2 regions of the Isoptericola maris genome follow, and region 2 is predicted to be linked to the other one. Evidence: predicted binding sites of a transcription regulator. Region 2 holds the regulator's gene; the other holds the start of a gene.
The links. Region 2 encodes LexA, which represses DNA repair genes until DNA is damaged. Its sites were predicted from a motif close to TCGAACANNTGTTCGA; they were not measured.

Region 1 (7,069 bases), on a different contig from region 2:
AGCAGATCATCCGACCCACCGGCCTCGTGGACCCGGAGGTGGTGGTCAAGCCCACCACCGGCCAGATCGACGACCTGCTCGGGGAGATCCGCGACCGCGTGGAGCGCAACGAGCGGGTCCTGGTCACGACGCTGACCAAGAAGATGGCCGAGGACCTCACCGACTACCTGCTGGGCAAGGACGTGCGGGTGCGTTACCTGCACTCCGAGGTGGACACCCTGCGACGCGTCGAGCTGCTCCGCGAGCTGCGCCTGGGCGAGTACGACGTCCTCGTGGGCATCAACCTCCTGCGCGAGGGTCTCGACCTGCCCGAGGTCTCGCTGGTGGCGATCCTCGACGCCGACAAGGAGGGGTTCCTGCGCTCCGAACGCTCCCTCATCCAGACCATCGGCCGTGCCGCGCGCAACGTCACCGGCCAGGTGCACATGTACGCCGACAAGGTCACACCGGCGATGCGATTCGCACTCGACGAGACGGACCGGCGCCGGGAGAAGCAGAAGGCCTACAACGCCGAGCGCGGCATCGACCCGCAGCCGCTGCGCAAGCGGATCGCGGACGTGACCGACATGCTGGCGCGCGAGGACATCGACACGGCCGAGCTGTTGGCCGGCGGCTACCGGAAGGCGCCGGGGGACGGCCGCGGAAAGGCTCCCGTGCCCGGGTCACCGAAGGAGGCCTCGACGTCGGGCAACCGGCTGGCCGGGCTGGCGGCGGAGGAGCTCGCCGAGCTGATCCAAGAGCTCAGCGACCAGATGCACGCCGCCGCTGCCGAGCTGCAGTTCGAGGTGGCGGCGCGCCTGCGTGACGAGATCGGCGGGCTCAAGAAGGAGCTGCGCCAGATGCGGGCGGCCACGGGTTGACCCGGCCCCCGGAACCACAGTTCCCCGACCAGAGGACCTGAGTACCCTCGACCTGAACGTCAGTGCCGGCCGCGCCGGCGACGAACGCCTCCCGGCCCTGACGGCGGAGGCCGAGCGTCTCACGGCCCTCGGAGCGACCGTGCTGAGCGAGGGCGCAGAGCTCGGGGACGTCTGGATCGTGATGCAGGACCCCGAGGGCAACGAGTTCTGCCTGCAGTGAGCGACGGCTCCGCGCGGGTGCCCCGCACCGTCGTCGTGCCGTATGCTTGACGCTCGTTGGAGGGGAGTATCTCCCAAGTGGTGAGGCCGTCAGTACGACCGGCACGGACGCCGGTTCGGTCTCATCCACCCGGGTTGCCCGCGGGTGAGAGAGACCTCCGGTGCCTTGTCCTGCGTACCGGAAGGATCTGTCATGGACGTACCCGTGTGGGTATGGATCGTCACTGTCGCCGCGATCCTGGCGATGCTCGTCGTCGACTACCTCGGCCACGTGCGCACGCCGCACGCGCCGACGCTCAAGGAGTCGGCGTGGTGGTCGCTCGCCTACGTGGCGGTGGCCCTCGTGTTCGGAGCGATCGTCTTCGCCGGTTGGGGCAGCCAGTACGGCGGTGAGTACTTCGCCGGCTACATCACGGAGAAGTCGCTCAGCGTCGACAACCTGTTCGTGTTCGTCCTGATCATGACGAGCTTCCGTGTGCCGAGGGAGCACCAGCAGCGCGTGCTGCTGGTCGGCATCACGATCGCGCTCGTGCTGCGGACGATCTTCATCCTGGCCGGAGCGGCGCTCATCGCGAACTTCGCCTGGATCTTCTACCTCTTCGGCGCGTTCCTCGTGTGGACCGCGATCGCCCAGGCCCGCGCGGGAACCTCCCACGACGAGGAGTTCACCGAGAACGCGGTGCTCCGCCTGACCCGGCGGCTGTTCCGGACCACCGACGACTACGTCGAGCACCGCATGACCGTCCGGATGGACGGCAAGCGATACATCACGCCGATGCTCATCGTCATGGTCGCGATCGGCAGCGCCGACCTGCTCTTCGCTGTCGACTCGATCCCGGCGATCTTCGGCCTGACCCAGGAGACGTTCCTCGTCTTCGCGGCCAACGCGTTCTCGTTGCTCGGCCTGCGGCAGCTCTACTTCCTCGTCGACGGCCTGCTCGACCGCCTCGTGTTCCTCAACTACGGGCTCGCCGCGATCCTCGGATTCATCGGGGTGAAGCTGGTCATCCACGCGCTGCACACCAACGAGCTGCCGTTCGTCAACGGCGGCGAGCACGTCGAGGTGATCCCGGAGATCCCGACGAGCTACTCGCTGGCGTTCATCGTGGTGGTGCTCGGCATCACCACCGTGACGTCACTGATGAAGACGCGCCGGGACAGGCGCATCAGCGCGACCGTCGAGAAGGGTGACGGCTGACGGCCGACCTCAGCCCGCGAACCCGCCGATGACGGGCACCCACTCCCGTACGGAGACCTCCGCGACGAGCCCTTCGCGACGGAACGGGTCGGTGCCGAGCAGCGCGTCCGCCTCCGCGGCCGACGGTGCGGTCACCACGATGAGGGCGCCGTCGGGCTCGTCGTCGGTCGCGGGCAGGGGTCCGGAGACGAGGACCGCGCCGTCGGCGCACAGCGCCTGCAGGTGGTCGCGGTGCGCGGGACGTGCCCGGTCGCGCGCAGCGATGCTGTCGGGGGCATAGACGTAGGTGACGGCGTAGACACTCATGCCGTCATCCAAGCATCTCGCGGCAGCACCCGGCCGGAGCGTCCACGGTGCGTGCCGCGGCGACGTGACATGGAACACCTGTACGAATGTCGGTGGTGGGCCGTACGATGCTGCGGTGAGCAATCGCCTCGTCGTCTCCGGTGCCCGCGAGCACAACCTGCGCAACGTCGACCTCGACCTGCCGCGGGACTCGCTCATCGTCTTCACCGGCCTGAGCGGCTCGGGCAAGTCGTCACTGGCCTTCGACACCATCTTCGCCGAGGGGCAGCGGCGCTACGTCGAGTCGTTGTCCGCCTACGCCCGGCAGTTCCTGGGCCAGATGGACAAGCCGGACGTTGACTTCATCGAAGGGTTGAGCCCGGCGGTCTCGATCGACCAGAAGTCGACGAACCGCAACCCGCGCTCGACGGTCGGCACGATCACGGAGGTCTACGACTACCTCCGTCTGCTCTTCTCGCGGGCCGGCACCCAGCACTGCCCGGTGTGCGACGAGCCGGTCCAGGCGCAGACGCCCCAGCAGATCGTGGACAAGATCCTCGACCTGCCGGAGGGGACGCGATACCAGGTGCTCGCCCCGGTGGTGCGGGGTCGTAAGGGTGAGTACACCGATCTCTTCGCCGAGCTGCAGACCCAGGGCTTCTCGCGAGCACGCGTCGACGGCGACGTCGTCCAGCTCAGCAGCCCGCCCGCGCTGGAGAAGAAGGTCAAGCACGACATCGAGGTGGTCGTCGACCGGCTGGTCGCGCGCGACGGCGTGCAGCGCCGGCTGACCGACTCCGTCGAGACAGCGCTCGGTCTGGCCGGCGGTCTGGTGATGATCGACCTCGTCGACGTCGCGGACGATGCGGAGGCCGGCGACGAGCTACCGGGTCTGCTGAAGTACTCGGAGAAGCGCTCCTGCCCCAACGACCACCCGCTGAGCCTCGACGAGATCGAGCCGCGGACCTTCTCGTTCAACGCGCCGTACGGCGCGTGCCCGGAGTGCACCGGCATCGGCTTCCGGTTGGAGGTCGACCCCGAGCTGGTCGTGCCGGACCACGAGCGGACCCTGCGCGAGGGTGCGGTCGCGCCCTGGTCGCAGACCTCCTCGGAGTACTTCGCACGAGTCCTCGGTGCGCTCGCCGAGGAGATGAAGTTCTCGATGGACGTCCCGTGGCGGGCGCTGCCGCAGCGGGCGCGTGACGCCGTCCTGCACGGGCGCAACCATCAGGTGCACGTCAAGTACCGCAACCGGTGGGGCCGCGAACGCCAGTACTCGACCGGGTTCGAGGGTGCTGTGACGTTCATCGAGCGCCGGCACACGGAGACCGAGTCGGAATGGTCGAAGGAGCGCTACGAGGCCTACATGCGCGAGGTCCCGTGCCCCGAGTGCCACGGAGCACGCCTCAAGCCGGAGGTCCTCGCCGTCAAGGTCGGCTCGAAGTCGATCTGGGACGTGTGCCGGCTGCCGATCGGCGCCGCCAAGGAGTACCTGGACGCCCTCGAGCTCGGGTCCCGGGAGACGGCGATCGCGGGCGAGGTGCTCAAGGAGATCCACGCCCGGCTGGGCTTCCTGCTGGACGTCGGTCTGCACTACCTGACCCTGGAGCGGGCCGCGGGGACGCTGTCGGGCGGCGAGGCGCAGCGCATCCGACTGGCGACCCAGATCGGCTCCGGCCTGGTCGGGGTCCTGTACGTGCTCGACGAGCCCAGCATCGGGCTGCACCAGCGTGACAACCGGCGGCTGATCGACACCCTCACCCGCCTGCGGGACCTCGGCAACACCCTGATCGTCGTCGAGCACGACGAGGACACGATCCGCGCGGCCGACTGGATCGTCGACGTCGGTCCCGGCGCGGGCGAGCACGGCGGCGCCGTCGTGCACTCCGGCGACTACGCCGGCCTGCTCGAGGCCGAGGGTTCGATGACCGGCGCGTACCTGGCCGGCCGGCGGAGCATCGCGCTGCCCGCGGTGCGCCGCGGCGTCGATCCCGCGCGGCAGGTGTCCGTCGTCGGTGCGCGGGAGAACAACCTGCGAGACATCGACGTCTCGTTCCCGCTCGGCGTGCTCACCGCCGTGACGGGCGTCTCGGGCTCGGGCAAGTCGACCCTGGTGAACTCGATCCTGCACACCGTCCTGGCCAACGAGCTGAACGGGGCCCGCCAGGTCCCCGGACGGCACACGCGCGTGACCGGGACGGACCAGCTGGACAAGGTCGTGCACGTCGACCAGGGTCCGATCGGCCGGACGCCGCGCTCGAACCCCGCGACCTACACGGGGGTGTGGGACCGGGTGCGCAAGATCTTCGCCGAGACCGAGGAGGCGAAGGTCCGAGGCTACGGACCGGGGCGGTTCTCCTTCAACGTCAAGGGCGGCCGCTGCGAGGCGTGCTCGGGCGACGGCACGCTGAAGATCGAGATGAACTTCCTGCCCGACGTCTACGTCCCGTGCGAGGTCTGCCACGGTGCGCGGTACAACCGCGAGACCCTCGAGGTGCACTTCAAGGGCAAGACGGTCGCCGACGTGCTCGCCATGCCCATCGAGGAGGCCGCCGAGTTCTTCGCGGCGTTCCCCGCGATCTCCCGCCACCTGTCCACGCTCGTGGACGTCGGTCTGGGTTACGTGCGGCTCGGACAACCGGCCCCGACGCTCTCCGGCGGCGAGGCGCAGCGGGTGAAGCTCGCCAGCGAGCTGCAGAAGCGGTCGACCGGCCGCACGGTGTACGTGCTGGACGAGCCCACCACAGGCCTGCACTTCGAGGACATCCGCAAGCTCCTGGGCGTCCTGCAGTCGTTGGCGGACAAGGGCAACACGGTGCTCGTCATCGAGCACAACCTCGATGTCGTCAAGAGCGCCGACTGGGTCGTCGACATGGGCCCCGAGGGCGGCTCGGGCGGCGGCACGGTGGTGGCGCAGGGCACCCCCGAGCAGGTCGCGGAGGTCGAGGAGAGCCACACGGGGCGCTACCTCGCCGAGGTCCTCGCGGCACATCCAGACGTCCCGGTCGAGCCGCCGGCGCCGTCGTCCGCCGCGGCCGCGGTGCCTGCGGGACGCAAGAGCACGAAGAAGGCCCGAGCCACCAAGCGCGACGCCGCCTGAACCTCTACGGTGTTGGCCATGGGAGCTCACCACGGATACTCGGTCGCGGTCCGCTGGCCCGCTGCAGGCGTCCAGTCCGGCGGTCCGGACACGGTGACGTCGTCCTACACCGCGTACACGCGTGACCACGACGTCGTGCTGCCCGGACGCCCCGTGCTGCCCGGCTCGGCGGACCCGCAGTTCCGCGGCGACCCGGAGCGGTTCAGCCCCGAGGACCTGTTCGTCGCGAGCCTGTCCCAGTGCCACATGCTGTGGTTCCTGCACCTGGCGGCCGAGTCCGGCCTGGAGGTGCGCGAGTACAGCGACGACGCCACGGGCACGATGCGGGTCGAGGCCCGCGGCGAGGGCCAGTTCACCGACGTGACGCTGCACCCCCGGGTGGTCGTCGAGTCGGGGGAGCAGGCCACGGACGAGCACGTCGCGAACCTGCACCATCGCGCGCACGCGCTGTGCTTCCTGGCTCGCAGCGTGAACTTCAGGGTGCTGGTCGAGCCGGCGCCGCTGCACGTGGCGGACGCCGCCGCCTGAGCGTTTCGGGAGATGTCGGTGACCTGACCTAACCTGGGCCCATGGCCGACCCCGCGACATATCGACCTCGGCCGGGAGAGATCCCGACCTCGCCGGGCGTGTACCGGTTCCGCGACGCGCACGGCCGTGTGATCTACGTGGGCAAGGCGAAGAGCCTGCGCCAGCGGCTGTCCAGCTACTTCCAGGATGTCGCCAACCTGCACCACCGTACGCAGCAGATGGTCACCACGGCGGCGTCGGTCGAGTGGACGGTCGTCGGCACCGAGGTGGAGGCTCTCGCCCTGGAGTACTCCTGGATCAAGGAGTACGACCCCCGCTTCAACGTCAAGTACCGCGACGACAAGTCCTACCCGTACCTCGCGGTCACGATGGGTGACGAGGTCCCCCGCGCACAGGTGATGCGCGGCGCGAAGCGTCCGGGGACCCGCTACTTCGGCCCCTACGGTCACGCATGGGCGATCCGCGAGACCCTCGACCTCCTGCTGCGGGTGTTCCCCGTGCGGACCTGCTCGGCCGGGGTCTACCGGCGGGCGCAGCAGTCGGGACGCCCGTGCCTGCTCGGCTACATCGACAAGTGCGCGGCGCCCTGCGTCGGCCGGATCAGCGTCGAGGACCACCACGACCTGGCGAGCGACCTGTGCGACTTCATGGCAGGCGACACGGCGCGCTTCGTCCGCCGGCTCGAGGCGGAGATGTCCGCGGCTGCCGCGGACCTGGAGTACGAGCAGGCGGCCCGGCTGCGCGACGACCTGGCGGCCCTGCGGCGCGTGACGGAGAAGAACGCCGTCGTGCTCTCCGACGCGACGGACGCCGACGTCTTCTCCATGGTGGGGGACGAGCTGGAAGCGGCGGTCCAGGTGTTCCACGTCCGCGGAGGCA
Region 2 (7,069 bases):
CATCGACCAGGTGCTCCCTTCGCTGGGCGAGACCGGCGTCGTCTCGACGACCATCGCCGAGCTCCTGCCCGGGCTGCGTGCCGACGCCGTCGACGAGGGCCGGGTCGCCGAGATCAAGGGCCGGCTCCTGTGGCGCGCGGCGATCCGGCGTGCCGTGCGAGCCCGCGAACGGATCCCGGCCCGGGACGTGCCGGTGCGCATCGACGGCGTCGACCTCGAGGTCAGGCGGCGCGACGTCCGCGACGCGATCGGCCGCGCCCGCCGGACCCACAAGCCGCACAACGAGGCGCGAGCCACGTTCGTGCGCGAGATGCTCGCGCGGCTCGTCGACCAGTACCGCGTGCGCACCGACTCCGAGCTGTCCGACCACGACGTCGCGGTGCTGAACGAGGACCTCCGGGCGGACCGCGACGTGCGGGTCGCCCTCAACCTCGCCTGGTTCCCGCTCACGCCCGAGAAGCTCGTCGCCGACCTGTGGTCCAAGCCCCACCGGCTGGCCGAGGCCGCCCCCGAGCTCAGCGCTCCCGAGCGCGGGCTGCTGCGCCGATCGCCCGACGCGCCGTGGACGGAGTCCGACGTCCCGCTCCTGGACGAGGCGGCCGAGCTCCTCGGGGTCGACGACTCGCTGGCCAGGGCCGAGGCCCGCGCCGCCGAGGCGCAGCGCGCCTCCGAGCTGGAGTATGCACGCTCGGTGCTCGAGTCCACCGGGGCCGGCGGCGGGCTCGTCGACGCCGAGACCCTGGCTGCCCGGTTCACCGAGACCGGTCCGGTGCTGACCACCGCCGAGCGCGCCGCGGCGGACCGCTCCTGGACCTACGGCCACGTCGTGGTCGACGAGGCGCAGGAGCTGAGCCCGATGGCGTGGCACGCGATCGTGCGCCGGGTCCCGTCCCGGTCGATGACGATCGTCGGTGACGTCGCCCAGACGTCGTCCGCGGCCGGCGCGGACTCCTGGCCCGCGGCGCTCGATCCCGTGCTGCGCGACGGCTGGCGGCTGAGCGAGCTGACCGTCAGCTACCGGACCCCCGCGGCCGTGGCCGACGCCGCCCAGCGCATGGCGACGGCGGCCGGGCTCCCGGTCTCGCCGCTGACCGCTGCCCGCGACGTGCCCGGTGCCCTCCAGGTCGACCGGGTCGGCGACCCGGTCGCGGCCGCCGCCGCCCGGGCGGCCGACCTCGCCCGCGAGCACGTCGCCGCCGACGGGTCGGGACGGGTGGCGATCATCGCCGGGCAGCACGCCGTCGGAGACCTGGACGAGCGGGTGGCGGCGGCGCTCACCGACGCGCTCGGGGCCACCGAGGCCGCACGGCTCGCCGCCCAGCGCCCCGAGGACGCCCAGGTGGTCGTCACCTCGCCCCGCGAGGCGAAGGGCCTGGAGTACGACGCCGTCGTGCTGGTCGAGCCGGCCGACGTCGCGTCCGGCCCGGGTCGCTGGGGCGACCTGTACGTGGCCATGACGCGGACGACGCAGCAGCTCGTCGTGCTGCACGCCCGAGACCTTCCCGACGGCCTGGTGGACGAAGGGTGAGACGGGTTTGTGGGTCGCGTCGCGGAGGCGCACCATAGGTCCGTGCTGCGCGCCCTACTCCTTGAGAACGTCCATCCCGCTGCTGTCGAGATCCTCCGCGATGCGGGGATCGAGGTCGAGACGCGCTCCGGCGCGCTCGACGAGGCCGAGCTGATCGAGACGCTCGCCGACTTCCAGATCCTCGGCATCCGCTCCAAGACCCAGGTCACCCGTCGCGTCCTGGAGTCCGTGCCCGGCCTGCTGGCCGTCGGCACGTTCTCCATCGGGACGAATCAGATCGACCTCGAGGCGGCGTCGTCGCACGGCGTCGCCGTGTTCAACGCACCGTTCTCGAACACCCGCTCGGTCGTCGAGCTGGCGGTCTCGGAGATCATCGCCCTGACCCGGCGGCTCACCGTGCGGGACAAGGCGCTGCACGACGGCGTCTGGGACAAGACGGCCGAGGGCTCGCACGAGGTGCGCGGCCGCACGCTCGGCATCATCGGGTACGGGAACATCGGCTCCCAGCTCTCGGTGCTGGCCGAGAACCTGGGCATGAAGGTCGTCTTCTACGACGCTGCCGAGAAGCTCGCGCTCGGCAACGCCCACCGCGTGGAGACGCTGGGCGAGCTCCTGGAGGTCGCCGACGCGGTGACGATCCACGTGGACGGGCGCCCCGGGAACGCCGGGATGTTCACCGGTGACATGTTCGCGCGGATGAAGCCGGGGGCGATCTTCCTCAACCTCTCGCGCGGCTTCGTCGTCGACGTCGAGTCCCTGCGTGAGCACATCCTCTCGGGCCACCTCTCCGGTGCGGCCGTCGACGTCTTCCCGACCGAGCCGAAGAAGCGCGGCGACCACTTCGAGTCGCCGTTGCGCGGCCTCGACAACGTCATCCTCACCCCGCACGTCGGCGGCTCGACCCTCGAGGCGCAGGAGTCGATCGGTCACTTCGTCGCGAAGAAGCTGCGCGAGTACTTCTTGACCGCCTCGACGACGCTCTCGGTGAACCTGCCGAACCTGCAGCTCGAGCACACCGGGGTCGGGCGGATCGCACTGCTCCACCGCAACGTGCCGGGCGTGCTCGCTGCCGTCAACCAGGTCTTCGCCGACCATGGTGCCAACATCGAGGCCCAGATGCTCGCCACGCGGGGGGACCTCGGCTACGTGGTCACCGACATCTCCGACGTCACGCAGCGTGGGGCCTCGAAGAAGCTCATGGCGATGGACACCACGGTGCGGCTGCGGATCCGCGACGCGTTCGAGCGCCCGGAGTTCCCGCCGGGGCCCGCCGCCGGCTGACCACGCACGCCGCACCGGAGCACGAAGGGCCCGCACCATGGTGCGGGCCCTTCGTCGTCAGGTCCGTCAGCCCGACTTGCGCCGGAACATCGGCTGCACGGGACCGGCGGTCTCCGAACCGTGCACGGATCCGGTGTTCCGCTCGGAGTCGGACGTGCGGTGGCGCGCAGCGTTCTTCTTGTCCAGGGCCTCCTTGAACCGTGCCTTGGCATCGTCGCCGGGGGCGGTCGTCCTCTTGTCGTCTGTCATAGGCCCAGCATGCGCCCCTCGGCCCGCGGGCGCGAGGGCTTTTCCGATCACGTGGACGCGGTGGGAGCCTCCTCCACCGAGCCGCCGGGCGCCGTACCCGCGGCCGTCTCGCGCTCGGCCCGTTCCGCGCGCAGGGATGTGATCGCTGCGTCGAAGTCGTCGAGCGAGTCGAACGCCTGGTAGACCGAGGCGAAACGCAGGTAGGCGACCTCGTCGAGCTCCCGGAGGGGACCCAGGATGGCCAGGCCGATCTCGTAGGCGTCGATCTCCGCGCTGCCCGAGCCACGCAGCGTCTCCTCGACCCGCTGCGCCAGGAGCGCCAGGTCGTCGGCGCTCACCGGCCGACCCTGGCACGCCTTGCGCACCCCGGCGACGACCTTGTCACGGCTGAACGGTTCGGTCGCGCCCGAACGTTTGACGACGGAGAGGCTCGCGGTCTCGATCGTGGTGAAACGGCGCTGGCAGTTCGGGCACTGGCGGCGGCGTCGGATCGACGATCCGTCGTCGGCGGTACGAGAGTCGACCACGCGCGAGTCGGCGTGTCGGCAGAACGGGCAGTGCATCCGGAGTCTCCTGCGGTCGGGCCGGGCCCGTGCCCGGCTGCCCGACGAAAGTATGCGCCAGCCAGCCCTCGGTGCAACACCACGTGCCGCTAGTCGAGCGGCAGCACCAGGACCTGCCCCGCCCTGAGCTCCGCGCCGCCCAGCCCGTTCAGCTCTTGCAGCGCGGCGACGACGTCCCGCAGGTCCTCGCCCGGGGTCGCCACCGACCGCGCATACTCCCACAACGTCTCGCCCGGCGCCACGGTCTCGAGCCGCACCTCCTGCGCACGGTCCGGCGCGTCCGCGACGGCACTGGCACCCCAGGCGACGGCCGGCACGGCCAGGAGAAGCACCGCCAGGGCGACGAGCACGCGGCGCCCGCGAACCGTGAGGCGTAGGCCACCGAGGCCCAGGAAGCCTGCGGCCTGCGAGACCACTGCGATCGATGCCATTGCTTCGCCCTCCCGGAGCCGCACGGGCCTCTCGAACACCTGTCCGTCAAACGTATGTTCGTCGAACGCTTGTACACATTGGTATCACGGCGACCCGACACGCGTCGAGAGATCTCGAACAGATGTTTGATGTCGGTGCGGATCTGCCCTACTCTGACGGGAGCGATGACAGGTTTGTCTGGTTCTTGACGGGAGAGACGCATGACGACGACACGCGAGACCGAAGGCGCCGGGTCCGGTACGCACGACGGCACGCTCGCGTCCGTCTCCGAGATCTCCACCGGTCCGGACCGGCTGACCCCGCGCCAGCGAAGGGTCCTCGAGACGATCCGCGCCTCGGTCGAGAGCCGCGGTTATCCACCGACGATGCGGGAGATCGGCGAGGCCGTCGGCCTGGCCAGCCCGTCGTCGGTCAAGCATCAGCTCACCACGCTCGAGCGCAAGGGATATCTGCGCCGCGACCCTAACCGTCCGCGGGCGATGGAGGTCGTGGACCCCTCGGCGGGCGACGGAGCGGCCTCCACCGCGGGCTCACCGGTCGCGTCGTCGAGCCTGCCGACCCCGGACGGGTCCGAGAGCGAGGTCGCGACGCCGTCCTACGTGCCGCTCGTCGGTCGTATCGCCGCCGGTGGGCCGATCCTGGCCGAGCAGGTCGTCGAGGACGTCTTCCCGCTCCCCCGCCAGGTCGTGGGTGACGGTGAGCTCTTCCTGCTCAAGGTCGCGGGCGACTCGATGATCGACGCGGCCATCTGCGACGGGGACTGGGTGGTGGTCCGTCGCCAGAAAGTCGCGGAGCAGGGTGAGATCGTCGCCGCGATGCTGGACGGCGAGGCCACGGTCAAGACGTTCAAGCAGACCGGCGGTCACACCTGGCTGATGCCCCAGAACTCCGCGTACGACCCGATCTCCGGGGACGAAGCACAGGTCCTCGGCCGGGTGGTCGCCGTCCTGCGCAGCCTGTGACGTCGACGCTCTGCGGCTAGAGCCCGAATCGCTGCTGCACCGACCGCACGCTCGCGGCCGACGACCGGAGGCCGGCCACCTCCTGCTCGGACAGCGGGGTGTCGACGACGGTCGTCGCGCCCCGGGCATCCACCAGCGTCGGCAGGGACAGGCACACGTCCCTGATCCCGTGGAAGTTCTCGATCCGGGTGGAGACGGGCATCACACGGTGCTCGTCGTTGAGCACCGCCTCCACGATCCGCGTCGCGGCGAGCCCGACCGCGTAGTTGGTCGCCCCCTTGCCGGCGATCACGCGGTACGCGGACTCGACCACGTCGCGCGTGATCACCTTCCGGGTGGCGTCGTCGAGCGGCGGGCGGCCCGGGAGCGCCTCCCACTCCAGGAGCGGCACCCCGGCGATGCGAGCGGAGCTCCACAGCGCGATCTCGGAGTCGCCGTGCTCGCCGGCGATGTAGGCGTGCACGTTCGCCGTCGCCACCCCGCAGTGCTGTGCGAGCGCCCCGCGCAGCCGTGACGAGTCGAGCACCGTGCCCGAGCCGAAGACCCGCTCGGGCGGCAGCCCGGAGATCTGCTGTGCCGCGTACGTCACGACGTCGACCGGGTTGGTCACCATCAGGAAGATGGCGTCGGGCGCGACCTCGAGGAGGCCCGGGAGGATCTTGCGGGTCAGCGAGATGGTCGCTTCCGCGAGGTCCAGTCGAGACTGTCCCGGCCGCTGCTTCGCTCCAGCGGTGACGATCACGACGTCGGCGCCGCGGCACACCTCGACGTCGTCCGAGCCGATCACCTCGGCCTGGGGGACGAACATCCCGCCGTGCTGCAGGTCGAGCACCTCGGCCTCGACCTTGGCCCGGTTGACGTCCTGGAGGGCGACCGTCCTGGCGGTGCCACGCGCCAGCGCTGTGAAGGCGAGGGTGGCCCCCACCGCACCGGCACCGACGACGGCGATCTTGGTCCTGCTGCGAGGTGCTGTCACCCGGTCAGACTAGGTCGCGCCCGTGCGGGGCGCTACGCGAGCCGCCGGAGCGCGGAGCGCACCAGCTCGGTGTCGGTCGTGCGCCAGAAGTCCGGCATCGACCGTGTCAGGAACGTGCCGTAGCGTGCGGTGACGAGCCGGGGGTCGAGCACGGCCACCACGCCGCGGTCGTCAGTCGACCGGATGAGGCGGCCCGCGCCCTGGGCGAGCAGGAGCGCCGCGTGGGTCGCGGCCACCTGCATGAACCCGTTGCCACCGGCCTGCTCGACGGCTCGGGCACGTGCCGCCTTCACGGGGTCGTCCGGTCGCGGGAACGGTACCCGGTCGATGATCACGAGCCGACAGGCGTCACCCGGCACGTCCACCCCCTGCCACAGCGACAGCGTGCCGAAGAGGCAGGTCGCCGGGTCGGCCGCGAACTGCTGCACCAGGGTGGGCAGCTGGTCGTCCCCCTGGCAGAGCACCGGGACGTCCAGCCGTTCGCGCATCGCCTCGGCGGCGGCCGTGGCCGCCCGCCGGGACGAGAACAGCCCGAGCGTCCGACCCCCGGCCGCCTCGACGAGTCCCGCGATCTCGTCCAGCTGGGCCTCGGTCGTCGGCTCGCGCCCCGGGGCGGGCAGATGCTTGGCCACGTAGCAGATGCCCTGCTTGCGGTAGTCGAACGGGCTGCCCACGTCCAGCCCACGCCAGACGGCGTCGTCCTCGCCCGTCGAGGCCGCGAGGCCGAGGGACCGGGCGACCGGGTCGAACGTGCCGCCGAGGGCCAGCGTCGCCGACGTGAGCACACCGGTCCGCTCGCCCAGGAGCTGGGTGCTGATCAGTCCCGCGACCGCGAGCGGCGCGGCGTGCAGCCGGCCCACCCCGTCGCCCCACGGCGCGTCGGCCGGGGGGCGCGAGCACCACAGCACGTCGGCGCTCGTGTCTTCCGCCGCCATGCGCTCGGCGACCTCGAACAGCTGTGTGAGGGCCGACTGCGCCATCTTCAGGCCGGCGTCCGGCTCAGCCCCCCGATCCGGCTTGACGTCGCTCAGGAGCGTCCGGGCGGCGTCGCGGACCGCTTCGACCGCGGTCTGCAGCT

Region 1: the regulator LexA is predicted to act here: its motif matches at 2,654-2,669, upstream of uvrA (excinuclease ABC subunit UvrA).

Annotation. Positions count from the first base shown of each region.
Region 1 covers NZ_JBLUNY010000001.1:175,622-182,690, forward strand. The annotation lists gene uvrB (excinuclease ABC subunit UvrB) at 1-860, shown strand, start outside; gene ACH5HR_RS00840 (VOC family protein) at 802-1,080, shown strand; gene ACH5HR_RS00845 (TerC family protein) at 1,273-2,277, shown strand; gene ACH5HR_RS00850 (YciI family protein) at 2,287-2,583, opposite strand; gene uvrA (excinuclease ABC subunit UvrA) at 2,699-5,662, shown strand; gene ACH5HR_RS00860 (OsmC family protein) at 5,681-6,190, shown strand; gene uvrC (excinuclease ABC subunit UvrC) at 6,232-7,069, shown strand, end outside.
Region 2 covers NZ_JBLUNY010000005.1:86,753-93,821, forward strand. The annotation lists gene ACH5HR_RS09520 (HelD family protein) at 1-1,528, shown strand, start outside; gene serA (phosphoglycerate dehydrogenase) at 1,571-2,809, shown strand; gene ACH5HR_RS09530 (DUF5302 domain-containing protein) at 2,876-3,058, opposite strand; gene nrdR (transcriptional regulator NrdR) at 3,106-3,621, opposite strand; gene ACH5HR_RS09540 (LysM peptidoglycan-binding domain-containing protein) at 3,711-4,052, opposite strand; gene lexA (transcriptional repressor LexA) at 4,254-5,015, shown strand; gene ACH5HR_RS09550 (L-lactate dehydrogenase) at 5,032-5,991, opposite strand; gene ACH5HR_RS09555 (ATP-dependent DNA helicase) at 6,024-7,069, opposite strand, start outside.